3 regions of the Janibacter terrae genome follow, and region 2 is predicted to be linked to each of the others. Evidence: predicted binding sites of a transcription regulator. Region 2 holds the regulator's gene; each other region holds the start of a gene.
The links. Region 2 encodes LexA, which represses DNA repair genes until DNA is damaged. Its sites were predicted from a motif close to TCGAACANNTGTTCGA; they were not measured.
Positions count from the first base shown of each region.

Region 1: the regulator LexA is predicted to act here: its motif matches at 2,457-2,472, upstream of V3C34_RS09745 (DUF6504 family protein).
Region 3: the regulator LexA is predicted to act here: its motif matches at 3,841-3,856, upstream of V3C34_RS06495 (HNH endonuclease signature motif containing protein).

Region 1 is NZ_CP144167.1:1,994,886-2,004,479, forward strand. It holds gene V3C34_RS09730 (LysM peptidoglycan-binding domain-containing protein) at 1-762, opposite strand, end outside; gene V3C34_RS09735 (Rv2175c family DNA-binding protein) at 923-1,279, shown strand; gene V3C34_RS09740 (polyprenyl synthetase family protein) at 1,284-2,369, opposite strand; gene V3C34_RS09745 (DUF6504 family protein) at 2,489-2,797, shown strand; gene V3C34_RS09750 (SAV_6107 family HEPN domain-containing protein) at 2,808-3,218, shown strand; gene V3C34_RS09755 (DNA polymerase III subunit alpha) at 3,218-6,961, shown strand; gene V3C34_RS09760 (class I SAM-dependent methyltransferase) at 7,030-7,809, shown strand; gene dinB (DNA polymerase IV) at 7,816-9,084, shown strand; gene V3C34_RS09770 (DUF3040 domain-containing protein) at 9,165-9,594, shown strand, end outside.
Region 2 is NZ_CP144167.1:1,707,627-1,717,220, forward strand. It holds gene V3C34_RS08430 (ABC transporter ATP-binding protein) at 1-1,073, shown strand, start outside; gene V3C34_RS08435 (LysR family transcriptional regulator) at 1,066-1,989, opposite strand; gene V3C34_RS08440 (Sir2 family NAD-dependent protein deacetylase) at 2,068-2,913, shown strand; gene lexA (transcriptional repressor LexA) at 2,888-3,649, opposite strand; gene V3C34_RS08450 (LysM peptidoglycan-binding domain-containing protein) at 3,859-4,239, shown strand; gene nrdR (transcriptional regulator NrdR) at 4,538-4,996, shown strand; gene V3C34_RS08460 (vitamin B12-dependent ribonucleotide reductase) at 5,064-7,967, shown strand; gene V3C34_RS08465 (HNH endonuclease) at 8,162-9,052, opposite strand; gene V3C34_RS08470 (HNH endonuclease signature motif containing protein) at 9,431-9,594, shown strand, end outside.
Region 3 is NZ_CP144167.1:1,278,856-1,288,449, reverse strand. It holds gene V3C34_RS06515 (aminopeptidase P family protein) at 1-948, shown strand, start outside; gene V3C34_RS06510 (MaoC family dehydratase) at 1,049-2,104, shown strand; gene V3C34_RS06505 (hypothetical protein) at 2,113-3,171, opposite strand; gene V3C34_RS06500 (SigE family RNA polymerase sigma factor) at 3,168-3,683, opposite strand; gene V3C34_RS06495 (HNH endonuclease signature motif containing protein) at 3,860-5,242, shown strand; gene V3C34_RS06490 (hypothetical protein) at 5,323-6,309, opposite strand; gene V3C34_RS06485 (PIG-L deacetylase family protein) at 6,470-7,210, opposite strand; gene V3C34_RS06480 (general stress protein) at 7,229-7,816, opposite strand; gene V3C34_RS06475 (acyl-CoA dehydrogenase family protein) at 8,030-9,229, opposite strand; gene V3C34_RS06470 (L,D-transpeptidase family protein) at 9,396-9,594, opposite strand, start outside.

The sequences.
Region 1 (9,594 bases), 290 kb from region 2:
CTCGCGGCTCGGGACGGAGCGCTCCGCCAGGGTCGAGCGGTTGCGCTCGGCCGCGGCGACGATCTCGTCGGGGTAGGTGCGTCCGGCGAAGGTGTTGGCCGAGGTCTTCTGCGGGCTCGCGGGCCGCGCGGCTGTACCGGTGACGAGCAGCCGGGTGCCGGGGTGGATGAAGTCGTCGGTCGAGACGCGGTTGAGCTTGGCCAGGCGGGCGAGGCTCATGTCGTAGCGCGCGGCGATGCCGGAGAGGGTCTCGCCGGAGCGCACGGTGTGGCGGCTCGTGGGACGGCCCGCCGACCGCTTCGCCGGCTTGGCGGCGGTGCCGGTGACGCGCAGCGACTGGCCGGGGTGGATGAACCCCTCGCCGAGGTCGTTGAGCGAGCGCAGCCGGTCGACGCCCATGCCGTGGCGGGCGGCGATGCCGCTCAGCGTGTCGCCGCTGCGCACGGTGTAGGCGCGGGTCGAGCCGGAGCGCTGCGGTCGCGAGGACGAAGGGGAGGACGCGCCCGAGCCGCGGCCGGGCACCGTGAGCCGCTGGCCCGGGTGGATGAACTCGTCGGCGGACAGGTGGTTGCGCGAGAGCAGCGCCCGGACGGAGACGCCGTAGCGGGCGGCGATGTCATAGGCGGTCTCGCCGTCACGCACCGTGTGGTGGCGGCCGTGGACGGCGGACGAGGCGCTGGAGTGGGTGCTGGTCTCGGCGGTCAGGTCGATCGCCGGGGCCACAGGGGTGGCCGGGACGGGGACGAGCAGCGGAAGGACCACGATGACTCCTGGGTCGGGGGGTGTTCAGGTGCGTGTGTGACCTGTGTGGCGGGTGTGGCGGAAGTGTTTGGCGTCTCGACGGTACCGAAGATCTTCCCGGGGCGCCGGACGAGACCGGGGCGCGTCCCCCTTCGTCACGGGCGGTGACACACTGGCCGACGTGAACGAGACGACCTCCACCGACACCTGGCTGACCCTCCCCGACCTCGCCGAGCAGCTCGGCGTGCGCATCTCCGAGGTGCGCCGCTGGCTCGACGAGCGCCAGCTCGTCGCCGTGCGTCGCGGCGAGCGCAAGGTGCTCTCGGTCCCGGCCGCCTTCATCGGCGAGGACGGGCCGCTGCCGGAGCTCGCCGGGACCTTCACCGTCCTCGCGGACGGGCGCTTCAGCGACGACGAGATCGTCGAGTGGATGTTCGCCCACGACGAGACGCTGCCCGGCGGGACGACCCCGATCGAGGCGATCCGCGCCGGCTTCAAGACCGAGGTGCGGCGCCGGGCGATGGAGGAGGCGCTCTAGCGCCTCAGGTGGCCCGGGCGGTCGTGACGTCGACGAGGTCGGCGAGGACCGTGCGGGCCGGCTCGCTGACGCCGGTCGCGTCGGCGAGGGCCGCGCGGGCGGCGTCGGCGCCGGCGGTGATGTCGGCCTCCACGCCGTCGAGCGCGCCGGTGTCGACGAGCAGCTCGCGAAAGGCCCCGACCTCGTCGCCCGTGAGGTCGGGTGCCCCGAGCCACTGGTCGATCCTGGTCGTCATGACGTCGTCGGCCCCGGCGAGCGCCCGGGCGATGAGCACGGTGCGCTTGCCCTCGCGCAGGTCGTCGCCGGCCGGCTTGCCGGTGACGTCCGGGTCGCCGAAGACGCCGAGGACGTCGTCGCGCAGCTGGAAGGCCTCGCCGAGAGCCAGGCCGTAGCGCGAGAGCGCCGCGAGGTCGGTCGCGGACGCGCCGCCGGCGGTGGCGCCGATGAGCAGGGGGTGCTCGATGGAGTACTTGGCGCTCTTGTAGCGGATGACCTGCCGGGCGGCGGCGACGCGCTCGTCGTCGTCGAGCCGCTGCCAGGGGCGCATCGAGGTGACGATGTCGAGGAACTGGCCGCCCATGAGCTGGCCGCGCATCCGCTCGAAGACCGGACGGGCGGCGGTGAGGGCCTGCGGGGGCAGGCCGGAGTCGGCGAAGAGGTCGTCGCACCAGCCGAGGCAGAGGTTGCCGGCGAGGATCGCGCCGGCCACGCCGAAGCGGTCCGGGTCGCCGTGCCAGGCGCGGTCGGCGTGGGAGCGGGCGAGCGCGCGGTGCATCGCGGGCCGACCGCGCCGGGTCTCGCTGTCGTCCATGACGTCGTCGTGGATGAGCGCCGCGGCCTGGAAGAGCTCCATCGAGGCGGCGAGCGAGACCGCGCCGTCGTGGTCGTCCTGCCCGGCGGCGCGCCAGCCCCAGTAGGCGAAGCCGGCGCGCAGGCGCTTGCCGCCGCGCAGCAGGGTGCGCACGGGCGCGGTGAGGTCGACGACGTCGGGGCCGACCTCGGCGAGCTCGCTCTCCCAGCGGTCCAGCTCGGCGTCGATCCGGTCCTGGACCCGCGAGCGCAGGTCATCCCGGTCCAGCGGGTGCGGCACGTGTGCTCCAGTGGCGAGGGGGACAGGGCTGGACCCAGCCTACGTGGCGGGGGTTGACGCGCTGTCGGGACCTCGGTCTATCATTGTTCGAACAGGTGTTCGAGGACGAAGGAGTGGTCATGGTCAGGCGCGTCGAGGAGACCATCGAGGTACGGGTGGGCGAGACCTCGCCGGAGCAGTTCCTGTGGAGGGGGCGGCTGTACCGGGTGACCGAGGTCGTCGACCACTGGCAGGAGCGGCACGCGTGGTGGCGCTCGAGCGGTGGGCAGCCGCTGGCGCAGGTGCCGCTCGCCCGGGAGGTGTGGCGGGTGAGCGCCCAGCGCGGCCGGAGCAGCTCGCCCGGCGTCTACGACCTGGGCGTCGACAGCGCAGCGGGTGACGGCGCGTCCGTCGCCGGCGGGTGGCTGCTCCTGCGGACGCAGGACTGAGGTGGGGGTGATGGCCGCCGTCGCCCTGCTCGCCGCGGCCGGCGAGAGCCTGGCCACAGCGCACATGGCCCGCTCCGTCCCGGGTCGCAGCGCCGGCACCCGGCTCGCCGTGCTCCGCGCCGCCGCGGCCGTGCTGTCCGTGCGCGGCGGGACCGCCGGCAGCGACGGTCCCGTCGACGTGTGGCGCCTGCTGCCGCGGGTGGCGCCCGAGCTGACCGAGTGGGCGGACTTCTTCGCGACCGTCCTGCCCGAAGGGGGCGCCCACCCCGGTCACGGCGCGTCCGGGCCGATGTCGGTCCGGCAGGCCGACGACCTGCTGCGCCAGGGGGAGGAGTTCGTCGACCTCGTCGCGGGGATCCTCGGGCTGCCGCCGGTACGCGTCACCGGCGATCTCGTCGCGATCACCGGGGGTGGGGCCTGATGGGCTTCGCCCACCTGCACGTGGCGTCGGGGTTCTCCCTGCGTCACGGCACGACACCACCGGAGTCGCTCGTGGCCCGGGCGGCCGAGCTCGGGCAGCCCGCCCTCGCCCTCACCGACCGCGACGGCCTCTACGGGGCGGTGCGCTTCGTGCGGGCCGCGACGGCCGCGGGCATCGCGCCGGTCCTCGGGGTCGACCTCGCCGTCGACGGAGGGGGCCGGGCCCCCGCCCGCGGCCGCACCCCGGTGCGCGGCGGTGCCGAGGTCGACCCGCGGCACCCTCGCGTCACCGTCCTCGCCCGGGGGGCCGGGGCGGGCGTGCCGCACGGGGTCGGGTGGGCGCGGCTGTGCCGGCTCGTCAGCGAGGTGCACCTCACGGGGGAGCGCGGTGAGGCCGTGGCCACGCCGGCGATGATCACGCGGCACGCCACCGCGCCCGGACCCGAGGAGCCCGCCCCGCTGCTCGTGCTCCTCGGGCCGACCTCCGACGTCGGGGCCGCGCTGCTCGCCCGCCGGCCCGACATCGCCCGGCAGCGCCTGCGGGCCTGGCAGCAGGCCCTGCCCGCCGGTGCGCTCGCGATCGAGGTCGTCGACCACGGCGGTCCGCCGGGCACGCCCGCCTCGACGGGCCACGCCGCCCACCTGCTGGGCCTCGCCGACGCGTGCGGCGTCCCGGCCGTGCTCACCGCGGCCGTGCGCCACCTGCACCCGCAGGACGCGAGCACCGCCGACGTCCTCGACGCGACCCGCCGGCTCGTCGTCCTCGACACCCGGCACCTCGACCGGGTGACGACCGCCGGGCACCTCGCCGACGACGCGACGATGGCCGCGTCCGCCCACCGGGTGGCCACGGTCCTCGGGGGCGGCGCCGGCGGGTGGTCCTGCGCGAGCCCCGCCGAGCGGGCGGCGGCGCTGCTCGACGCGACGGTCGCCACGGCGCTGGCCTGCGCCCAGGACGGGCGCAAGGACATCGGCATCGGCCGCGTGCACCTGCCCGAGGCGCACGTGCTCGGGCTGCGGCCGGACGAGGACCCGCAGGCGGTCCTCGCGCAGCGCTGCCGGGCGGCGATCGGCGCGCGCTACCCGGACGCGTCGCCGTCGCTGCTGCGACAGGTCGAGGAGCGGCTCGCCGACGAGCTCGACGTCGTCGCGGCCCTCGGGTACCCGACCTACTTCCTCACCGTCGCCGAGGTCGTCGACCTCATCGTCGGGGCCGGGGTTCGGGTCGCCGCCCGCGGCTCCGGCGCCGGCAGCCTCGTCAACCACCTGCTCGGCATCAGCGCCATCGACCCGATCCGGCACGACCTGCTCATGGAGCGCTTCTGCTCGCCGCTGCGGGCCGAGCTGCCCGACATCGACATCGACGTCGAGTCCGCGCGGCGCACCGAGATGTACGAGCTGATCCTGCAGCGCTTCGGGCGCGACCGGGTGACGTGCGTGTCGATGATGGACACGTACAAGGCGCGGCACGCGATCCGGGACGTCGGCGCGGCCCTGGGGGTCCCCCCTTCAGAGGTCGACGAGATCGCCAAGGCCTTCCCCCACATCCGGGCCAAGGACGTGCGCTCGGCGATGGCCGAGCTGCCCGAGCTGCGCACCCGCAGCCTCGACGCGGGCCGGCTCTCGACGCTCTTCGACCTCGTCGAGCGGCTCGACGGACTGCCGCGGCACATCGCGCTCCACCCGTGCGGCGTCGTCCTGTCCGACGGTGGCCTGCTCGACCGCACGCCCGTGGAGTCGAGCTGGCTGGGCTTCCCGATGAGCCAGTTCGACAAGGACGACGTCGAGGCGCTCGGGCTGCTCAAGCTCGACGTCCTCGGCATCCGGATGCAGTCGGCGATGGCGCACGCCGTCGGCGAGGTCGAGCGGGTCACGGGGGAGCGGATCGGCCTCGACGACCGCGAGGACGTACCGCTCGACGACCCGGCCACCTTCGCGATGATCCGCACGACCCGCACGCTCGGGTGCTTCCAGATCGAGAGCCCGGGGCAGCGCGAGCTCATCGGCAAGCTCGCGCCCACGGTCTTCGACGACCTCATCATCGACATCTCGCTCTTCCGTCCCGGCCCGGTGAAGTCGGACATGATCCGCCCCTTCCTCGAGGCCCGGCACGGGTGGAGCCGGCCGCAGTTCCTCCACGACCGGCTCGTGCGCGCGCTCGCCGAGACCGAGGGCGTGGTCGTCTTCCACGAGCAGATGCTGCGGATCATCTCCGAGACGAGCGGTGCCACGCTCGCGCAGGCCGACGAGGTGCGGCGGACCATGGGCAGCCCCGACGGGCAGGCCCGCATCGAGGCGTGGTGGCGTCCCGCCGCAGCCGCGCGCGGCTACCCGCCCGAGGACGTCGACCGCATCTGGGCGGTGCTCGCGGCCTTCGCCTCCTTCGGGTTCTGCAAGGCGCACGCCGCGGCCTTCGCCATGCCGACCTACCAGTCCGCCTGGCTCAAGGCGCACCACCCGGCGGCCTTCCTCGCCGGCGTCCTCACCCACGACCCCGGCATGTACCCCAAGCGGCTGCTGCTCGAGGAGGCGCGCTCGCTCGGGGTGAGCATCCTCGGCGTCGACGTCAACGCGAGCACGGGGGAGTACCGCATCGAGCGCGCCCCCGTGCCCGGCCGGGTGCCGGACGACCCGGACCTGCCCGACGGCTCGGCCTGGGGGATCCGCCTCTCGCTCGCGGACGTCAAGGGCATGAGCGAAGGGGAGGTCGCCCGCGTCGTCGCCGGCGCGCCCTACGACTCGCTCGCGGACTTCTGGCAGCGGGCGCGGGTCTCGCGGCCGGTCGTCGAGCGGCTGGTCCTCGTCGGGGCCTTCGACTCCGTGCACGGGACCGGCGCGGGCCGGGGCGGTCCGGGGCTCGGCAGCCGCGGCCGGCTCACCCGGCGCGACCTGCTGCTGCACGTCGCCGAGCTCGACCGGTGGTCACGGGCGACGGCGACGGGACGCTCGCGGGGAGGCGGTCGTGGCCCGTCGCGTCGGGCCGGGACGCCCGCGTGGGCGGCGGGGCAGCCGGGGGCGCAGCAGGTGCGCGCCACGACGACGGTCACCCCCGTCGCGAGCCAGCTGACCCTCGACCTCGGTGACTCCCCGGAGCTCGGCGAGGGCGTCGGGCTGCCCGAGATGACCGTCCCCGACCAGGTGGGCGCCGAGCTGGAGATCCTCGGGCTCGACGCATCGCGGCACGTCATGGACTTCTACGCGCCGATGCTCGAGGCGCTCGGGGTGACCCGCAGCGCCGACCTGCTCTCGGTGCGCAGCGGCGCGCAGATCCTCGCCGCGGGGGTCAAGGTCGCGACCCAGACCCCGCCGATCAGGTCCGGTCGGCGGGTCGTCTTCCTCACCGTCGACGACTCGACCGGCCCGGTCGACGCGACCTTCTTCGAGGACGTCCAGGGGCCCTACGCGGCGACGATCTTCCACTCCTGGCTGGTGCTCGTGCGCGGCACGGTCCGCCGGGCCGGCCCGCGCGGGGTCTCGGTGCTCGCCTCCGGGGCGTGGGAGCTGTCGACGCTGTGGGAGGCCTGGCAGTCCGGTGGGCTGGCCGCCGTCCACGCCGCGCTCGACGAGGCCGACGACCTCGCGCGGGCCCGGGACGCCGCGCACCAGCAGCCCGCCGGGCACCGGGTGCTCGTCCACGCCTCGGGGTTCCGGCAGTCGCCGTGGGCCGACATCCGCCCCGCAGGCACCGGCGTGGAGCCCCCGCGCAAGCTGTGGCACTCCTCGCCGGGCAGCTCTGGCCACTGAGCTGCAGGACCGGGCGGGGCACCGGCGGGGCGAAGGGGGTGTCGCCCGCGCCGACTAGGGTTGGGGCCATGAACGACGAGCGAGCATGGCGCCGTGGCGGCAGCGGGGTCGAGGGCAATGTCCGGACCGCCGCGATCTGGGCGCAGGTCCGTGAGCTCAGCGCGTCCCGGCAGCGCGAGCTCTCCCGCCCACTGCGCGTCCTCGACCTCGGGGGTGGCACCGGCGGCATGGCCGTCGCGCTCGCCGAGCACGGTCACACGATCACCGTCGTCGACCCGAGCCCCGACGCCCTCGCCTCGATGCGCCGCCGGGTGGCCGAGTCCGACGCCGGCTCGCGGATCAGCGCGCTGCAGGGCGACGCCGACACCCTCCACACCATCATCGAGCCCGGCAGCATCGACCTGCTGTGCTGCCACGGCACCCTCGAGTACGTCGAGGACCCCGGGGCCACGCTCACCCGCATCGGCGAGGTCCTCGCCCCGGGCGGGCACCTCTCGCTCGTCACCGCCCAGCGCGTCGCGGCGGTCATCGCCCGCGCCATCGCCGGCCGCTTCGACCAGGCCCGGGCAGCGCTCACCAGCCCCGAGGGCCGCTGGGGTGAGGACGACCCGGTGCCGCGCCGCTTCGACCGCGCCGACCTCGGCGAGATGCTCACCCGCGCCGGCTTCACCACCCTCGAGGCCCGCGGAGTGCGGCTTTTCAGCGACCTCGTCCCGAGCACCTTCGTCGACACCGACGCCGACCGGCAGGCCCTGCTCGAGCTCGAGGAGCTCGCCGCGCAGGACGCCGGCCGCACCGGTCTCGCCGCGCTCGGCGCGGCGGTGCACCTCATCGCCCGCCGCGACTGAGAGCCGATGAGCCGGCGTCAGTACCGGCCCCCGCCACGGGTCGGCCAAGGTCCCCCGGACGACACGGGGTGCACGGTCCTGCACGTCGACATGGACGCCTTCTACGCGTCCGCGTCGCTCCTCGCCCGCCCCGAGCTCGTCGGGACCCCGGTCATCGTCGGCGGCGGCACCCGGGGCGTCGTGCTGTCGGCGACCTACGAGGCGCGCGCCTTCGGCGTCACCTCGGCGATGCCCATGGGTCGTGCCCGTCGGCTCTGCCCGCAGGCGACGATCCTCACCCCCGACCACGAGCTCTACGCGCGGATCTCCGCGGCGGTGATGGCCACGTTCGCCGACATCACCCCCTTCGTCGAGCCGTTGAGCCTCGACGAGGCCTTCCTCGACGTGGCCGGGGCGGTGCGTCTCATGGGCCCGCCCGCGACGATCGCCCAGCGGATCCGCGACACCGTCGCCGACGAGCAGGGGATCACCTGCTCCGTCGGCGTCGCCAGCAGCAAGTTCGTCGCCAAGCTCGCCTCAGGGCTGGCCAAGCCCGACGGGCTGCTCGTCATCCCGGCGGCCGAGGTCGTCACCTTCGTCCAGCAGCTGCCCGTCGGCGCCCTGTGGGGGGTGGGGGACAAGACGGAGGAGGCCCTCGCCCGGCTCGGGCTCAAGACCGTCGCCGACATCGCCCACACCCCGCGCTCGACCCTCGTGCGCGCCCTCGGCGAGGCGACCGGCAACCACCTGCACGACCTCGCCTGGGGGCGGGACCCGCGCTCGGTCGAGCCGGTCCGCCGCGAGCGCAGCATCGGCAACGAGCGCACCTACGACCACGACGTCGACGACCCCGAGGTCGTCCACCGCACCCTGCTCGCCCTCGCCGACAAGACCGCCTCGCGCCTGCGTGCCGCCGGGCTGGTGGGGCGGACCGTGAGCATCAAGGTGCGCTTCGCGGACTTCACGACGATCACCCGCTCCCGCTCCCTGCGCGATGCCACCGACGTCTCCCGAGACATCGCCGCGCTGGCCCGCGAGCTCTACGACGCCCTCGGGCTGCAGCGTGCCCGGGTGCGGCTCGTCGGGGTGCGGGTCGAGCAGCTCTCCGATGCCTCCGCGACCCCGGTCCAGGTGGCCCTCGACGAGCCGGAGCACGGGTGGCGCGAGGCGGACCGGGCCGTCGACCGGGCGAGCGCACGGTTCGGCGCGGGCAGCGTGCGACCGGCGAGCCTCATCTCGGATCGGGAGCGGCGAGGACGCCCACCTATCGCAGGGCGTGGCGGGGACATATCATGAGAGGGACCACGGTGGTTTCTCCTCCGTGGGACATCGCGGGCCCCAGGCCCGCCCGACGTCAGGCTGGTAGGGAGGTCACCGTGGCGCTGTCGGAGCGCGAGCGGCAGATGCTCGAGGAGATGGAAGAGGCCATCCGGGCCGAGGACCCCCGTTTCGCCTCGCAGATGAACGGCGCGCACCCGGGTGGGAGTGATCGTCGTCGGATCGTCGTCGGGGTCATCGGTGCGCTCGCCGGGCTCGGACTCGTCCTGCTCGGCATCAACACCAACCTGTGGGTCGGCGTCGCCGGCTTCGTCCTCATCGTCGCCTCGGTCGCGCTGGCCTTCGCGCCCGGGTCGTCACGCCCGCGCGCGGGCCTCGGGGTCGTCGGGGCGGATGGCTCAGTGCAGCACCACCGCACGCTGCGCGGGCACGGGGCGAAGGGGAGGCGCAAGTCGGCCGGGCAGGCCACTTTCATGCAGCGGATGGAGCAGCGGTGGGAGCACCGGCGCCAGCAGGGCCAGGGCTGGT
Region 2 (9,594 bases):
CGGGCTCGGCCTTCGAGCGGGCGCGGCTCCTGCGGCGCCGACGCGGCTCGCTCGCGGCCCGCGTCGCCGACACCGTCACCGCCGCCCCCGGCATCGCCGCCGCCGGCGGTGTCGAGCGGGAGCTGCGCGCGATCGACACCTCGGGCTCCCGGGTCGTCGACGCGGCGGTGCACCGGGCCCGCACCTCCGGCCTGCTGCGCGCCTGCGCCCTCGTCGCCCCGCTCGCCGGGTCGGCCGGCGCGGCGACCCTCGGCGCCTTCGGCGTCGTCTCCGCCGCCTCGGTCGCCGTCGCCCTGACGATCGTCGGCATCCTCGCCGGCCCGGTCGCCGACGCCGGCCGCATCGTCGAGTACCGGCAGAACCACAAGGCCGCTCGCCGGATCATCGCGCCCCTGCTCCTGGAGCCCGTCGACGCCCGCCCGGCGCCCGTCTTCGACCCGGACGTCTCCAGCGGTGGTCGGGTCGTCGTGCGCGGCCTGACCGTCGACGGCGTCGCGATGCCCGGACTGCTCGCCGAGCCGGGGGAGCGCATCGTCCTCCGCGGGGGCGCGCCCTGGCACGCCCGCGAGGTCTTCACCGCGCTCGCGCTGCCGGGTCGCGACGGCTGCGTCTCGGTGTGCGTCGACGGCAAGGACCTGGCGCACACCGGCCCCAGGAGCCGCCGTCGGCGCGTCGGCTACGCACCCGTCGGTGGCCGCCTCGAGCGGGGGAGCGTCTCGCGCGCCGTGCGCTACCGCCAGCCCGACCTGGACGAAGGGGAGGGCAGCGCGGCCCTGGCAGCCGTCGGCCTGGCCGACCGGGTGGCGAGCCTGCCGGAAGGTGAGCGGACCCCCCTTCGCCGTGGCGGTGAACCGCTCACGCGCCAGGAGATCGCTCGACTGTGGGTCGCCCGCGCGACCATCGGCGCGCCGGCACTGCTCCTGCTCGAGCACGTCGACGACGACCTGGGTCCGCAGGGTCGGGAGATGCTGCGGGGGATCCTCCAGGACTACCCGGGGGTGGTGATCATGGCCTCCGACCGGCCGGAGGCGCTGCTCAACGACTGGCAGGAGTGGGCGGTGCCGGTCAGCTGACGGCCGAGGGTGTGGCCGCGGCGGCCGAGGCGACGAGCGCCTCGAGGGTCGTCGCGACCGCGGGGACCTTCAGCAGGTCCTCGGTCGTCACGACGTGGATCCGGCGTCGGCTCTTCGGGTCGAGCGGGCGGATGACGACGTCGTCGTTGGACGTCGCCGCGCGGATGAGGTCGGGGATGAGCGCGACACCCAGACCGGCGGCGACGAAGCCCTGGACAGCGACGTAGTCCTCGGTCTCGAAGGCCACCTTGGGCGCGAACCCCGCGTCGTGCGCGATCTTCAGCAGGTGGCCCCGGCAGCGCGCGCAGCCGGCGATCCAGTCCTCATCGGTGAGGTCGGTCATCGAGACCGTCTCCTTGACGGCCAGCGGGTGGTCACGGGGGAGGGCGACCCGGACCTCCTCGTCGATGAGGGGGTGCACGACGAAGCCCTCGAGGTCCTCGCCACGGGCCAGGTCGCTGCCCTCGTAGCTGAAGGCCACCGCGAGGTCGACGTCGCCGGCGCGCAGCGCGGCGATCGACTCGGGCGGCTCCGCCTCGGCGAACTGCACCGACAGGTCCGGGTGCTCGGCCCGCACCGCGGCCAGCGCGCGGGGGACGAGGGTGACCGACGACGAGGGGAAGGCCATGAGCCGCACCCGGCCGGAGCGCAGCCCGGCGATCGCGGCGACCTCCTCCTCGGCGGCGTCGAGCGCCGCGAGGACCGGCGTCGCGTGGCGCGCGAGCACCGCACCGGCCTCGGTGAGCCGCACGGAGCGGCCGACCTTCTCCACGAGGACGGTCCCGGTCCGTTGCTCGAGGCGCTTGACCATCTGGGAGACCGCCGGCTGCGAGTAGCCGAGAGCGAGGGCGGCGGCGGTGAAGCTGCCCTCCTCGGCGATGGCCCGCATCACGCGGAGCCCGGCGGCGTCGATCATGGAGCCATGGTAGGTCGTCCGGCTCGGCCGGTGCCGCTCCCGCTCACCCGAGGGCGCCGAGCACCTCATACTGGTGCGGTGATCGAGGACATCGCCCGGGTGCTGTCGGCCGGTCCGGCCCTCGTGCTCACCGGCGCCGGCATGTCGACCGACTCCGGCATCCCGGACTACCGCGGGCCGGACGGCACACGGCGGGTGTCGCCCATGCACTACTCCGAGTTCGTTGGGAGCAGCGAGGCGCGCCAGCGGTACTGGGCCCGCAGCTATGTCGGCTGGCGGCGGTTCCACGCGGCGCGCCCCAACGACGCCCACCACCTGGTCACCCGGCTGCAGCAGATCGGGGCGGCCGGCCCCGTCATCACGCAGAACGTCGACGGCCTGCACCAGGCGGCCGACACCCGCGACGTCGTCGAGCTGCACGGCAACCTCGTCGAAGCGGTCTGCCTGACCTGCGGCACACGGGTGGACCGGCAGGTCCTCGATGCGCGGATGGCCGCCGCCAACCCCGGCTTCGACGCCGACAGCGACGAGATCCGACCCGACGGCGACGTGCGGCTGGAGTCGGTCGACGTCGGCCGTTTCGTCGCCCCGTGCTGCGAGGAGTGCGGCGCCGACACGCTCAAGCCCGACGTCGTCTTCTTCGGCGGATCGGTCGCCAAGCCGCTCGTGCAGCGCTGCTACGACCTCGTCGACGCCGCGCCGAGCCTGCTCGTGCTGGGCAGCTCGCTGCAGGTGATGTCGGGGCTGCGGTTCGTGCGGCACGCGGCCAAGCGCGGGATCCCGGTCTCGCTGATCACCCGCGGACCCACGCGGGGGGACGACCTCGTCGACCACCGCGTGGACGGGGAGCTGCGGGACTCCCTTCGCTCCCTCGTCGACGCGGTCCTCGAGCTGTCGGTCACAGGCGGCGCAGCACCGCGGTGACCTTGCCGAGGATCGTCGCGTGGTCGCCGTCGATCGGGTCGAAGGCGGGGTTGTGGGGGAGCAGCCACACGTGGCCGTCCTTGCGCTTGAAGGTCTTGACCGTCGCTTCGTTGTCGAGCATGGCCGCGACGATGTCGCCGTTGTCCGCCTGCGGCTGCTGACGCACGACGACCCAGTCGCCGTCGCAGATGGCGGCGTCGATCATCGAGTCGCCGACGACCTTCAGCAGAAACAGCGAGCCCTCGCCGACGATCTGCTTGGGCAGGGGGAAGACGTCGTCGACGACCTCCTCGGCGGTGATCGGGACACCGGCGGCGATCTGGCCGAGGACGGGGACGTAGCTGGCCTCGGGACGCGCGTCGCCGGAGCCGGTCGGGTCGACGACGGCATCGCCGTGGTCGGCGCCGCCCCGCATGGAGGCCAGGTCGGTGACCTCGCCCGCCGGGGCGTCGTGGCCGTCGGGGGAGATGACCTCGATGGCCCGCGGGCGGTTGGGGTCGCGGCGCAGGTAGCCCTTGCGCTCGAGGGAGGAGAGCTGGTGGGCGACGGAGCTGGGGGAGGTGAGGCCGACGAGCTCGCCGATCTCGCGCAGGCTCGGCGGGTAGCCGCGCGTCGCGACGGCATTGCGGATGACCTCGAGGACCTTGCGCTGCCGTGCGGTCAACCCGTCCCCGGTGTCGCGCTCGGGGAGCTGGTGGATGTTGCCCTCGCCCGTGTCCTCGCCCTGTCCGCTCATCGATCGACCCTTCGTCCGTGTCCGCGAGGCACCGTTGTCGGTGGTCGCTGGTCAACTACTCCGTGTCGACGACAGTAGGCCGATCGAACAGGTATTTCAAACATCTGTTCGAGCGTGTCCTTGATTTTCTTCGAACACCCGTGCTAGACATCGTACAGACGTTCTATCGAACACCGGTTCGAGAGAACCGCCACCGCCAGGAGGACCGCATGACCGCTCTCACCGCCGCCCCCGCCCCCCTTCGCGGCGCGCGCCCGGCGCCCTCGCGTCATCTCGTCTCGGTGCCCACGGGCGATGCAGCCCTCGCCCGCCCCGCCACCCGGCTGCGCATGACCCGCCGCGGTCGGCTGGCCGTCACGACCTCGATGCTCCTGGTCGCGAGCGTCGCCGGTGCCGCGATGGCCTTCGGTGGGCCCGCGACCCAGCCCGAGCAGGTCACCGTCCGGTCGGGGCAGACTCTCGGTCAGATCGCCGCCGCCGAGCTGCCCGAGCTGCCGGTCCAGCAGGGCGTCGCCCGCCTCCAGGTGGCCAACGGGCTGTCGACCTCGTACGTGCACGCGGGGCAGACGCTGACCATCCCGACCCCCTGAGTCGCACCTGATCTCCCGGACCCATCGACCCGGGTCCGGGCCGGCCGAGGGCCACCTCCGCAGCACGTGGAGGTGGCCCTCGTGCCGTTCGTCGACGGGTGTGGATCAGGACTTGCGTCACGCGCTCCGGGGGCGTCTAATGGTCACTACATCTAGTGGTTACACCGTTGTCATTCGTCCACATCTAGTGCACAGGATGAGGTCGGTTCTCCACAGAAATCCGGGGTTCGTCCCCACGCCATCCACCGCACCATCCACAGACCAGCCGTTCTTTCGGCCACGACGAAGGGAGTCCGACGTGCACTGCCCGTTCTGCCGCCACAACGACTCCCGCGTCATCGACAGCCGCACCACGGACGACGGCAGCGCCATCCGGCGTCGCCGCCAGTGCCCGGAGTGCAGCCGCCGCTTCACCACCCTCGAGAGCGCGAGCCTCACGGTGACCAAGCGGTCTGGTGCGGCCGAGCCCTTCAGCCGGGCCAAGGTCCTGGCCGGTGTCCGCAAGGCCTGCCAGGGCCGACCGGTCACCGAGGACCAGCTCGCCCTCCTCGCCCAGCGCGTCGAGGAGAGCATCCGGGCGCAGGGCAGCGCCGAGATCGACGCGCACGAGGTGGGCATGGCGATCCTCCCGCCGCTGCGCGAGCTCGACGAGGTCGCCTACCTACGTTTTGCGTCCGTCTACCAGTCCTTCGATTCCCTGGACGACTTCGAGGCGGCCATCACCGCCCTTCGCCGCGAGCACACCGCGGCCACCTGACCCAGCACGAACCCACTCGCACCACCCGAGCAGCACAGCCGTCACCACACGGACCAGGAGAGAGAGCATGACCGAGACCGCCGGCAAGCCCAGCGCCCGTCGCGGGTCCCGCACCAAGGGCCTGACGATCAACCGCATCCACACGACCGAGGGCGTCCACCCCTATGACGAGGTCACGTGGGAGAAGCGCGACGTCGTCCAGCAGAACTGGAAGACCGGCGAGACGATCTTCGAGCAGCGCGGGGTCGAGTTCCCCGACTTCTGGTCGGTGAACGCCTCCACGATCGTCACGACGAAGTACTTCCGCGGCGCCGTCGGCTCGCCCGAGCGTGAGGCCGGGCTCAAGCAGCTCATCGACCGGGTCGTGCTCACCTACGTCAAGGCGGGCAAGGACCACGGTTACTTCGCGACCGACGCCGACGCGGAGGTCTTCGAGCACGAGCTGACCTACGCGCTCCTGCACCAGATCTTCAGCTTCAACTCGCCCGTGTGGTTCAACGTCGGCACCAAGAGCCCGCAGCAGGTCAGTGCCTGCTTCATCCTCTCGGTCGACGACTCGATGGACTCGATCCTCAACTGGTACAAGGAGGAGGGCTTCATCTTCAAGGGCGGCTCCGGTGCCGGCCTGAACCTCTCCCGCATCCGCTCCTCCAAGGAGCTGCTCTCCTCCGGCGGCACCGCCTCCGGCCCGGTCTCCTTCATGCGCGGGGCCGACGCCTCCGCGGGCACCATCAAGTCCGGTGGCGCCACCCGTCGCGCGGCGAAGATGGTCGTGCTGGACGTCGACCACCCGGACATCGAGGAGTTCGTCGAGACCAAGGCGCGCGAGGAGCACAAGATCCGCGCGCTGCGCGACGCCGGCTTCGACATGGACCTCGGCGGTGCCGACATCACCTCCGTGCAGTACCAGAACGCCAACAACTCGGTGCGTGTCACCGACGAGTTCATGCGCGCCGTCGAGGAGGGCACGGACTTCGGTCTGACCTCCCGCATGGACGGCTCGGTCATCGAGACCGTCGACGCCCGCGAGCTCATGGGCAAGATCGCCCAGGCCGCGTGGGAGTGCGCCGACCCGGGCATCCAGTACGACGGCACGATCAACGACTGGCACACCAACCCCGAGACCGGTCGCATCACCGCCTCCAACCCCTGCAGCGAGTACATGTCGCTCGACAACTCCTCGTGCAACCTCGCCTCGCTCAACCTGCTGAAGTTCCTCAAGGACGACGACACCTTCGACGCGGCCCGCTTCCAGGCGGTCGCCGAGCTCGTCATCACCGCGATGGACATCTCCATCTGCTTCGCGGACTTCCCGACCGAGTCGATCGGCGAGACGACCCGTGACTACCGCCAGCTGGGCATCGGCTACGCCAACCTCGGCGCGCTGCTCATGGCGACCGGCCACGGCTACGACTCCGACGGTGGCCGTGCGCTCGCCGGCGCGATCACCTCGCTGCTCACCGGTGCGTCCTACAAGCGCTCGGCGGAGCTCGCCGGGATCGTCGGCCCGTACAACGGCTACGCCCGCAACGCGGACGCCCACAAGCGCGTCATGCGCAAGCACCAGGCGGCCAACGACCAGATCCGCACGCTGCACACGATGGACAAGGACATCCACGCCTACGCCACCAAGGCGTGGGACGCGGTCGTCAAGGTCGGCGAGAAGAACGGCTACCGCAACGCCCAGGCGTCGGTGCTCGCCCCGACCGGGACCATCGGCTTCATGATGGACTGCGACACCACCGGCATCGAGCCCGACTTCTCGCTCGTGAAGTTCAAGAAGCTCGTCGGCGGCGGCTCGATGCAGATCGTCAACCTGACGATCCCGCGCGCGCTGAAGAAGCTCGGCTACACCGAGGAGACCATCGAGGCGATCGTCGAGTTCATCGCCGACAAGGGTCACGTCATCGACGCCCCCGGCCTCAAGCTCGAGCACTACGAGATCTTCGACACCGCCATGGGTGCGCGCGCCATCGCCCCGATGGGTCACGTGCGGATGATGGCTGCGGTCCAGCCCTTCCTCTCGGGTGCCATCTCCAAGACGGTCAACCTGCCGGAGACGGCCACGGTCGAGGAGATCGAGGACGTCTACATGCAGGGCTGGAAGCTCGGCCTCAAGGCGCTCGCGGTCTACCGCGACAACTGCAAGGTCGGTCAGCCGCTCTCCGACGGTGGCTCCACCGCCAAGGACGCGAAGGCCTCGGCCGACGCCGCTGCCGCCGCGCCGGTGGAGAAGGTCGTCGAGTACCGCCCGCTGCGTCGCCGCCTGCCCAAGCGCCGCACCTCGCAGACGACGAGCTTCGCCGTCGGTGGGGCCGAGGGGTACCTGACCTCCGGCACGTACGACGACGGCGAGCTCGGCGAGATCTTCCTGAAGTTCGGCAAGCAGGGCTCGACCCTGGCCGGTCTCATGGATGCCTTCTCGATCGCGATCTCCATCGCGCTGCAGCACGGTGTGCCGCTGGAGACCTACGTCGAGAAGTTCACCAACCTGCGCTTCGAGCCGGCCGGCATGACGGACGACCCGGACGTGCGGATGGCGCAGTCGATCATGGACTACGTCTTCCGTCGCCTCGCGCTGGACTACCTGGACTTCGACACGCGGTCCTTCATGGGGATCCACACCGCTGAGGAGCGTGCCCGCCAGCTCGAGACCGGCTCGTACGAGGCCCCGTCCTCGGACGACGAGAGCTACGACGACGACAGCTACTCCCAGGGCGTCCCCACCACCGAGGCCAAGGAGGCCAAGCCGGCTGCCAAGGAAGAGGTGGAGGTCACCGACCAGTCCGGTGCCGGTGCCGCCTCGGCCCGCCAGGTCGACGCGACGATCCACTCCTCGGCCGAGCTCCTGGAGAAGTTCCAGGGCAAGACCGCGGACGCACCGATGTGCATGACCTGTGGGACCAAGATGCGTCCCGCCGGCTCGTGCTACGTCTGCGAAGGGTGTGGCTCGACCAGCGGTTGCAGCTGATCTGAGTTGATGACGAAGGGGGCCCCGCCGGCTTTGCCGGTGGGGCCCCCTTCCTCCTGGGGCCTAGGGAGATAGCCCCGCTCGGTCACCCTTCTGTCAGCGACTTGGCCCTGGACGCAGTGGAACCCCTACAGGGATGTCGTTCAGCTTCGACCTGGGGAGCGGCGCCCCCATGCGGAAGTGGGGCGCCACACCTATGAGGCGAGGAACCGCTCGAAACGGAGTTCCAGTCGGTCGCGGTCCGGCTTGTCGGCGGGTCGAGTCGGCTGAGTGATCTGGCGTCCGTGCATCTCTTGAAGGCCGTGCCGCAGCATTGGTCCGTCTACCTCCTCGAGGAGCCGCTGATTGATGTGAACGCCGCCCGTGGGATCGATGCCAAGGAAATGCCTGTCGTACGAGGCGTGGTGGATCTTGCACAGACTGAGGCCGTTCGACACCTCCGGTGTCCCGTCTTCTTCTGAGTCGGCAGAGATGTGAGCGGCATCCAGGAGGGGTGGGTGACCGAGTGAGCACACACAGCATCGGTTGCGGTACGCCAGCATGACCCGGGCCCGAAACCGAGGCTGATGGACCCGCTGCTGGACCAGTCTCTCGGCGTACTGCCGCTCGATGGGTGACAGCTGGCTCAGGTCAGGCACCGCCCGCAACCCTTCATCCAGACTAAGGACGAATTCGCGGGCTATCGGATTCACATCTACGACGTAGACGGGAAATATGGGCTGGTAGAGGCCCTTGCCGATCTTGTGGAGCCGCAGCACCGGCACGCCAAGATCGCGGGCAGCGGCAAGTTTGAGGTTCTTGCCGCCCTCAGGTCCCTTTTGGAAGCTGTAGTGGAGAAACCCGCCTTCTTCACGGTCGGCGTACGGTCCATTGGGATTGGTAAGGATCGACAGCGTCGCTGCCATGGCCTTGGGATTCCAGATGCCGCCGCGGCCAGGATCGACGAGACGTTCATGAGTTCCATCTGGCAACGGGAAGTCGCAGAGAGTCGGCCAGTCGATAACGCCGCCGTGGTCTTCGGCGTGGCGCATTACAGCGGCTGCAATCAGTTCCCTGCGAAGTTTCTCTTCCCCAGCGCTGTCCACTCGTGGAGCTTAGCCCTCAGAGGCCAGGAAAGGTCTCGCGCAAGATGTCGATCAGTTCCGCAGCACGAGCCCGATCGATCTCGATGGTCTGGCTAGCCTTGCCGAGCATCTTTCGCTCATCTGATCCGTATGTCTCGAGCTGCACGGCCGGAGATCCGTCGGCCATGTGAACGCGTCGGTACCCGCAACTCGAGGATGACGTGCTCCTGGACGTCCCACCTGGGGTCTTCGGCTCGAAGTCGCTGATACGCACCATGCTCAATGACTACCAAGCTTTTTCCGCTCGATGTGGTGATAGCCCCGCACTGACCGACTGTGTGGCCCGACCGCGTGGACGGACACCCCAGCGTTGTCACACCTCACTGAAATCATGGACACATGTTCGACGACGAGCTGGCCATGTTGGGGGAGTCCTTCACGAGACTGGGACATGTGCGGACGGGGGTGACCCAGCGAGGCGGCCGTGCCGACGAGCCCACGCTCACAGCGGTGCTCACCGCCACCGAACGACTCAGACGCGCGGCCGACGCGCTCGAGCTCGC
Region 3 (9,594 bases), 430 kb from region 2:
CGCGACCTGACCGCCCGCCTCGACACCGTGCGCACCCAGGGCGGTGCGGAGCAGGAGACGCTCGCCGAGGGCGACGCCGCCCTCGCCCACGCGCTGTCGCACCTGCGCATGGTCAAGGACGACTGGGAGATCGAGCAGATGCAGGCCGCGGTCGACGCGACCCGCGTCGGCTTCGAGGCCGTGATCCGTGAGCTGCCGACGCTCGCCGAGCGGGGGCGCGGGGAGCGGTGGGTCGAGGGGATGTTCGGCCTGCACGCCCGCCACCAGGGCAACGGGGTCGGCTACGACTCGATCTGCGCCGCCGGCGACCACGCCAACACGCTGCACTGGATCAAGAACGACGGCGACGTCCGGGACGGCGACCTCCTGCTCCTCGATGCCGGCGTCGAGATGGACTCGCTCTTCACCGCCGACATCACCCGCACGCTGCCGGTGAGCGGTACCTTCACCGACGCCCAGCGCGAGATCCACGAGGCCGTCGTCGCGGCCCAGGCGGCCGGCATCGCGGCGGTCCGGCCCGGCGCGAAGTTCTCCGACATCCACGCCGCGTCCATCCGCGTCATCGCCGAGCACCTGCACGCGTGGGGCCTGCTCCCCGAGGGCGTCACCGTCGAGGACACCCTCGACACCGAGCACGGCCAGTACCACCGCCGGTGGATGGTCCACGGCACGAGCCACCACCTCGGAATCGACGTCCACGACTGCGCGCTCGCCACCCGCGAGGAGTACTCGGACGCCGAGCTGCTGCCCGGCATGGTCCTGACCGTCGAGCCCGGCCTCTACTTCAAGGCCGACGACCTCAAGGTCCCCGAGCGCTTCCGGGGCATCGGCGTGCGCCTCGAGGACGATGTCGTCGTCACGCCGGACGGCCACCTGAACCTCTCCGGTGGCTGGCCGCACGCCGCCGACGAGATCGAGGCCTGGATCAAGGACGTCCAGGCCCGCTGAGGGGTGTGGCCGGGCCAACAGCCGGACCGGCCGTCGCGGCCCGGGACGACGGGGGAGGATGACCGCAGCATCCCCCTTCGTCGACCGAAAGGCCCCGAGCATGTCCACCAAGACGGTCCCCGGCAACTACTTCGAGGACTTCTCGATCGGTCAGCAGATCCGGCACGCCACGCCGCGGACGGTGACCGACGGCGACATCGCGCTGTACACAGGTCTCTACGGCTCGCGCTTCGCGGCGACGAGCGCGTCGACCTTCGCGGAGTCGATGGGCTTCGAGCGGATGCCCGTGGACAGCCTGCTCGCCTTCCACCTCGTCTTCGGCAAGTCCGTCCCCGACATCTCGCTCAACGCGGTGGCCAACCTCGGCTACGCGGGCGGGCGCTTCGGGGCGGCGCTGCACGTCGGTGACACGGTGACGACGACCTCGACGGTCATCGGGCTCAAGGAGAACTCGAACGGCAGGACCGGCGTCGTCTACGTCAACTCCGTCGGCGTCAACCAGCACGACGAGATGGTCGTCGACTACGTCCGCTGGGTCATGGTCCACAAGCAGGACCCGTCCTCCCCCGCCCCCGAGACCGTCGTCCCCGACCTGCCGGGTGCGGTCGCGGCGGAGGACCTGCTCGTCCCCTTCGACCTCACCGGGCGCGACTACGACGTCGAGCTGGCCGGCTCCCCCTTCGTCTGGGACGACTACGAGGTGGGTGAGCGGATCGACCACATCGACGGCATGACCATCGAGGAGTCGGACCACATGCTCGCCACGCGGCTGTACCAGAACACCGCGAAGGTCCACTTCAACCAGCACGCCCAGTCCTCGTCCAGGATCGGGCGCCGGCTCATCTACGGGGGCCACATCATCAGCCTCGCCCGCGGCCTGTCCTTCAACGGCCTGGCCAATGGGCAGATGATCGCCGCGATCAACGCCGGCGCGCACGCCAACCCGACCTTCGCCGGCGACACGGTCTACGCCTGGTCCGAGGTCCTCGAGCGCATCGAGATCCCCGGCCGCACCGACGTCGGCGCGCTGCGCCTGCGCACCGTCGCGACCAAGGACACCCCGTGCGCGGAGTTCCCGTACAAGGGTGAGGACGGCAAATACCTGCCCGAGGTCGTGCTCGACCTCGACTACACGGTGCTCATGCCGCGTCGCTGAGCCCGGTCTCAGTCGATGTCGACGCCGAGGATCGTCGCCAGCTCTGGAGTCAGCTGCGCCCCGATGCCTTGGGTGTACAGGCTGGTGTGGCACCCCGGATCGACCATGATCTGGAGATCCGGCCCGGCTGTGTACCGGAGGATGACCCGCTGCTCGTCCCCGGAGAACCCGCAAACAGCGCTGCCAGGTGGCACCGGCCTTGCCCCGGCGTCGGTGACCGCGCTGATCGGCGCCGCGCGCAGCGCGGTCACGAGTGCAGGTAGGTCCTGCACAGCTCGAGGGGTGCCGCCCCCCGGCCACGGGCAGATCACCGCGCCGACCGGGTCGCCCGGGACGAGCTCGTCGGCCGCGCCCCGCCTCATCGGCAACCGCCCATCGCACCCGGTGACCGTCATGCCCGGCCACGTGGAGTCGTCGTAGGCCTTCATGATCTCTGGATTCACGGGGTCGAAGCTCTCGACGCCGATCTTCCCCAGCCGTGCGGTGTCCCAACACCGGCCGTCCTTGGTCACCAGCCAGGCAGATCCCCCCTCGTAGTCGACCCTGACGAGGTGCGACCCGGAGGAGCCTCGGGTGAGACAACCCGTCGGGGCCGCACCCAGCCTCGGAGAAACCTCACGCAGGTCGGCGACCATCGCCTCCAGATCGCCGCCCAGCGCGCGCTGCCCCGCCAAGGCCTCGCCCCGGTATGGGCTGTCATATCGGCACACCGTCACCGCGACGACGTCCCCCTCCGGCACGAGCCGGCCCGTCCCCGCTTTGACCGTCGACGGCAGCATCCGCGCCACCTGCTCCGCGTCCGCGCCCTGCGGAAGCTTCTGCGGGCACGCCGGCCGGTCGAGCTCCGTCGCAGGAGCGGTCGACGCCCCTCCGGTGCCGGCGATGGCCGCCCAGCCCAGGGGCACCGCGACGGCGACAGCAGCCGCGGCGGCCACACCCACCAGGCGCTGGCGCCGACGGCGCTGCACGCGCGCCCGCACCCCGGCGAAGGAGACCGGCTCGTCGCGGTGGGCGGACCCCCCTTCGCCCCATCGGTGCAGCTGCTCCTCCAGCTCGTGCTCGCTCATCGCGCGACCTCCTCGTCGTCGTGGGCCGGTCGTCCCTCGTCGTCGAGGAGCAGGCGCAGCGCGGCCAGGCCCTTGGCCGACTGGCTCTTGACGGTGCCGGGCGCGATCCCGCACAGGGCCGCGACCTCGTCGACGGAGCGGTCCTCGACGTAGCGAAGCACGACGACCTGGCGCTGCCCGACCGGCAGGTGCTGCAGCGCTCGACCCAGCAGGTCCCGGTCGGCGACGGCCTCCTCGCCACCGGGCGAACCGGCGTCCGGGAGGACCTCGGTCGGCACCTCGCCGCGCCATCGGCGCTGCCACCACGACGCCTGCAGCCGCACCATCGTCGTGCGCACGTAGGCCTCGGGCGAGCGGTCGCGGATCTGCTCCCACTTCGGCCAGCACCGCGCCAGCGCCGCCTGGACGAGGTCGTGGGCCAGGTGCTCGTCGCCGGTGAGACGACGCGCCGTGCGCAGCAGCGAGGGCGAGCTCGCCTCGACGAACTCGCGCAGACCCTCTGGCTCGCGCACGTCGGTCACCTCCTCCACGAGGTATACCGGTTGGGCCGACGGTTCGGTTGCCGCGGCCGCACCGCCACATGCGTGGCGCGGCCCAGGTCAGGTCCACAGACCCCGCGATCGCAGGTTCTTGTCCACACCGCGTGTCAGTCTCGTGTGACGCAGGTCATCGAACGTATGATCGAGTCATGTCAGTGGGGGACGTGCAGTACCGCGATCGGGGCCTCGTGACGGGCCTGCGGGACGCGGTGCGCGCGCTGCTGTACACGGATGAGTCCACGGCCTGGCAGGCCGCTGACGGGCAGATCGCGGACGCGTTGTCGGCGATCGGGCAGGCGCGTCAGTTGCTGGAGTCGGCCGAGGTCGCGCTGGTCGCCGAGGGCATCTGCCGGGGCCTGCCGGGCGAGTCGTCGTGGTCGGCGCACGACTGGGTCGGGGTCAGCGAAGGGCGCCGCGCGCCCCGCCCCTCGACCCAGCACGTCGCGCGGGTGGTGCGGGTGGCATCGGCCGGCCCGGCCACGCAGGAGGTGCGGGCCGCGGTGTCCGAGGGCCGTCTGCCGTTGGGCAAGGCCGACCAGCTGATGCGCTTCCACGAGTCGGTGCGCCGGGTCGCCGACCCGGACCTGCTGCAGGAGGACCTGGGGATCCTGCTGGGGGTCGCCCGGGACGAGGTGCTGACCTCGGCCGACGGGGCCCGGGTCACCGACCGGGTCGGCGGGTTGGACGAGAAGAAGCTCGCGGCCGCGATCACCCAGACCGGGCGGATGCTGCGCCCGGAGCAGGACCTGGACGACGAGGACGCCGCGGCCAGGGCCTCCCGCTCGTTGACCAAGGCCCCCGGACCCTGCGGGATGACCCGCTACCGCGTCGACCTCGACCCCGAGGGCGCCGCGATCGTCGACGCCGCGCTGGCCGCGTTGTCCGCACCCGTCAAGGGGCCCGACGGCGCCCCGGACGAGCGGACCCCCGCCCGGCGCCGCGCCGACGCGCTGCTGTCGATCATCAGCCGCGGCGTCGCCGCCCCCGAAGGCGTCCCACGGGCCGACAAGGCCCAGATCCTGGTGACCATCAGCCTCCACGCCCTCGCCAGTGCGGTCACCGACGGTTGCTGCGTCGCCTGCGGGCAGGACCTGCCCGGCCACGCCCCCGGCGCCACCGGTCAAGTGTTCGGCGGGGCAGCCTTCGACCCTCCCAGCGGGGGCCACGCCGGTGGCCTGACCGCCACCGGGCAGGTCCTCACCCCCACCACCGTGCGCAAGCTGGCCTGCACCGCCGGGATCATCCCCGCGATCCTGGGTACCAACCACGAACCCCTCGAGCTCGGCCGCACCACCCGACTGTTCACCCCCGGCCAACGCAAAGCCCTGTGGCTGCGCGACGGCGGCTGCACCTACCCCGGCTGCACCATGCCCCCGCAATGGACCGACGCCCACCACATCACCCACTGGGCCCACGGCGGCACCACCGACCTGTCCAACGCCGCCCTCCTCTGCGAACGCCACCACACCCACGTCCACCAACACGACCTCACCGCCACCACCACCCCCCGCGGCGTCACCTGGCACCTCTAGCTGCCACGCTCCGCACCCGGCCCCCACAGGCCGGGCCACAGGCATGCCCGCCTCCTGCCCAGACGGTCATCTGCCCCGCCTCACGGGTGCGTGGTCGCGGTCTTCAGCAGCGCAGCGAGCTCGGGGGTCGCCGTCGCCACGAGGTCACCGTTGCCCACCTCGTCGCGGTCGCACCCGATGCTCGCCCGGATCACCACGTCGGCGCCGCGGCCGTACCGCAGCACGAGGTCGTACTGCCGTGAGCCCTCGCCACAGTCAGGGACCTCGCCCGAGGCAGGTCGGGTGTCGAGCGTGGCGAGCTCCGTCAGCAGCTGCGCCCGCAGCCCGCTCTGGACGCCGAAGGTCCCGGCAGCCTCGTCGTCGGACCGACAGATCGCCACCCGGCTCGGCGTCCCGGGGACGAGTGCGGTCCGCCCTTCGTCCCGACCGTCGGCGATGGGCTCGCCGCACACCCGGCGGCGTCCGTGCGTCGGCTGCACCCAGGCCCGGTGGTCGACCGCCTCCGCAACGAGGTGCCCGATCCCGCCCCTGCCGCGGAAGCTGCCGTTGGAGGCCAGGATGCACCCGTTGGGCTCGTCGGTCACGGAGACCCACACCGCGGTCTCGTCGTACTCGAGACCGACGAGCTGCCGGGTGACGTCGCCGCCGGCGTCGGTGCACCCTTCCGCATCCTCCGCGTGGACCGACGAGAGGTCCGTGGCCACCTGGGCGAGCCCGTCCGGCACCTCCCACGTGCTCGTCAGCGGGTTGGGTGCCGGGGTGATGTCGCTGTTGGGGCCGGCTGCGTAGCTGCAGACCAGCACCCGGGTCGGCGGGCGGCGCGGGGCCAGCGCGTCGTGGGGGTCGAAGCCCGACGGGCCGTGGACCCTCGGCAGGTCCGGGTCACCCGTGCGTCCGAGCAGCCCCGTCCACCCGCTCGGCACGTGCTCATCGCCCGTGTACGCCGCCGGGCACGTGAGCGGCACGGGCGATGGGTCCCCTCGCGACCCGGCCGGGACGACGACGGCCAGTCCCGCGGCGATCACGGCGCCGAGCAGCAGCGCCCGCCCGGTCCCCATCCCGTTCATCGCGTCACCCCCTCCCACCGGCCGGACCTCCAAGCCGCCAGCAGGTCGGTGCCGCAGCCCCGTGTCCGGACCCGGGCGACCGCACCCGCCCACACGACACCTCGCACCGTCGCTCCCTTCGTCATGGTCCTTGGACGCAGCGCGGGGAGCACGGGTTCCGCTACCTCGGGTAGACCTCGAGCAGGAGGGCGTGCTCGACCGCGGGGTCGGCCACGGCCTGGCCACCACCGCCGAGGATGCGGCCGAGCAGCTCGGGCGGCTTGGGGAACTCGTCGGGCAGCGCCGAGTTGTAGAGACGGTGCTCCTCGAGGGACTCGATCGCGTCGTCGAGGTGGCCGGTGACGTCGACGTAGTGGGTGGGCCGCTGGCTGCCGCCGATCGCGAGCATCTTGACGTTCCACGGCTCGAGCCCGTCGGCGACGAGCTCGGGGAAGATCCAGCGGTTGCCGGCATCGGCGACGGCGTCGACGGTCGCGAGACCGACCGCGCGGTGGTCGGCCTGGTTGAGGAACCCGCCGGCGAAGGCGATGTCGAAGGTCGTGCCGATGACGAGGTCGGGCCGGGCGCGCCGGATCGCCGCGGCGATGTCGCGGCGCAGCGGCAGACCGTACTCGACAACCCCGTCCTGGTGGTCGCCGAACTCGACCTGCTCGACGCCGACGACCGCGGCGCTCGCGCGCTCCTCGTCGGCGCGCGCGGGGGCGGCGTCGACCGGGTCCATGGTGTCGATGCCCGCCTCACCGCGGGTCAGGAGGAAGTAGCGCACCCGCTTGCCCGCCGCCGTCCACCTGGCGACCGCGGCGGCGGTGCCGTACTCGATGTCGTCGGGATGCGCGACGACGCACAGGACGGAGTCGAAGGTGTCTTCGTCGAGGACGGCCAGTTCGGGCTGCGTGCTCATGGCACTGACGCTAACGGGTCAGGCCACCGGGTCGGTACCCCCGCGCTGCTGCTGTCGCTCGTGCTCGGCGCGCGCCTGCTCCTGGTTGCGGCGCAGCTGCTCCTGCGCGGCGCGCATCGGGTCCAGCTTCGTCATCAGCTCGCGGCCGGCGTGCGCGTGCTTGTGCTCGGTGAGCACCTCGTAGCGGGAGGCGACGACCTGGCTGACCGAGGTGAAGTCCCGCTGGCCACCTGTCGAGCGGTACCCCAGCCACGCCCACACGGCCCCGAAGACGGCGCCCATGGCCATCGTCGAGAGCATGCGCACGAGGAGGCCTTCGCCCCCTTCGAACATCGCGAAGATCAGGCCGACGAAGACACCGATCCAGATGCCGGAGAGGACGCCGCCGAGCACGACCTTGCCCGATGTGAGCCGCCCGCGCACGCGCTCGACCTGCTTCAGGTCGGTGCCGACGATCATGACGTCCTGCACCGGGAACTCGTTGTCGGCCAGGTAGTCGACGGCCCGCTGCGCCTCGCGGTAGCTGTCGTACGTCCCCAGCGACATCGGGTAGTCGAGGCCGAGCTGGTTCTCGAGGAGGGCGGACATCTGCGGCTGGGTGCTCATGCCCCGATTGTCCCACCCCGGCGCGCGGCGGCATAATGGCCCACGACGGGACGAAGGGGGTCTGGCAGGGTGTCGAGGCATGACCGGCCCGCAGCTGCTGCCTCCCCCGGCGCCGTGATCGCCGGAGGGATGGACGCGGGCGGCTGGCCCGATCGCCTGAGACGCGTCACGGCCGGCCACCCTGAGGGGTGACCGGCCGTTGGGCGTGCGGACTCAGCCCTTGACGGGGTAGTCCTTGAGGATGCTCTTGCCGATGATCATCTTCTGGATCTCGGCGGTGCCCTCACCGATGAGCAGCATCGGGGCCTCACGGTAGATCCGCTCGATCTCGTACTCCTTGGAGTACCCGAAGCCACCGTGGATGCGGAAGGACTGGCCCACGACGTCGGCGCAGTACTCGGCCGCCATGTACTTGGCGATGCCGGCCTCGAGGTCGTTGCGCTCGCCCTTGTCCTTCAGGCGGGCGGCCTTGACCATCAGCTGGTGCGCGGCCTCGACCTTGCTCGCCATGTCGGCGATGCGGAAGAGGATCGCCTGGTGGTCGACGATCTTCTTGCCGAAGGTCTCGCGCTGCTGCGCGTAGGCGACACCGAGCTCGAAGGCGCGCATCGCCAGGCCGCAGGCGCGGGCGGCGACGTTGACGCGGCCGACCTCGACGCCGTCCATCATCTGGTAGAAGCCCTTGCCCGGCTCGCCACCGAGGATCTGGCCGGTCGAGGTCTTGTGGCCCTCGAGGATGAGCTCGGTCGTGTCGACGCCCTTGTAGCCCATCTTCTCGATCTTGCCGGGGACGGTGACGCCCTGGGCGGTCTCGCCGAAGCCCTCGGTCTTGTCGATGAGGAAGGTCGTCATGTTCTTGTGCGCACCGTCGTGACCGAGGTCGGTCTTGACGAGCACCGCGACGAGGTTGGCCGTGGAGCCGTTGGTCAGCCACATCTTCTGGCCGGTGATGGTCCACTCGTCACCCTCGCCCGGCACGGCCTTGGTCTTGATGCCGGCGACGTCGGACCCCAGGCCCGGCTCGCTCATCGAGAAGGCGCCGCGGATCTCGCCGGTGGCCATCTTGGGCAGGTAGTGCTGCTTCTGCTCCTCGGTGCCGTGCTTGAGGATCATGTACGCCACGATGAAGTGGGTGTTGATGATGCCGGAGACGGGCATCCAGCCGCGCGCGATCTCCTCGACGCACAGCGCGTAGGTCAGCAGGGACTCGCCGAGGCCACCGAACTCCTCGGGGATCATCAGGCCGAAGATCCCCATCTCCTTCATCTGGTCGACGATCTTCTGCGGGTACTCGTCGGCGTGCTCCAGCTCCTGGGCCACCGGGATGATCTGCTCGTCGACGAACTCCTTGACCAGGCCCAGCAGGTCGACCTGCTCCTCGGTCAGTCCGTCGGTCGTCTGCAGTCGTGACATGCGCGTGCTACCTCGTTGCGTCGGGGGAACAGGGATCTGCGCCAGTATCCCAGCACCTCGCCCGGGACGCCGTGGTGTCCATGGTGGGCTGGGCCACGTCGGTCGCCGCCCCCGAGGACGACGAAGGGGGGAGAGTCGCGGCTCTCCCCCCTTCGCCCGTGCGGGGTCAGTAGACCTTGACCACGCGCCCGTTCGGGGCGAGGTTCTTCCACCAGATGTAGTTGATGGCGCGGTTGCTCAGGCGGGCACAGCCGTGCGAGGCCGGGTAGCCCGGGATGGACGGGGACCCATGGATGGCGATGCCGCCGTTGAAGTAGATCGGGCGCCACAGCTCGCCGAGCGGGGCGATGCGCATGCCGTTGACC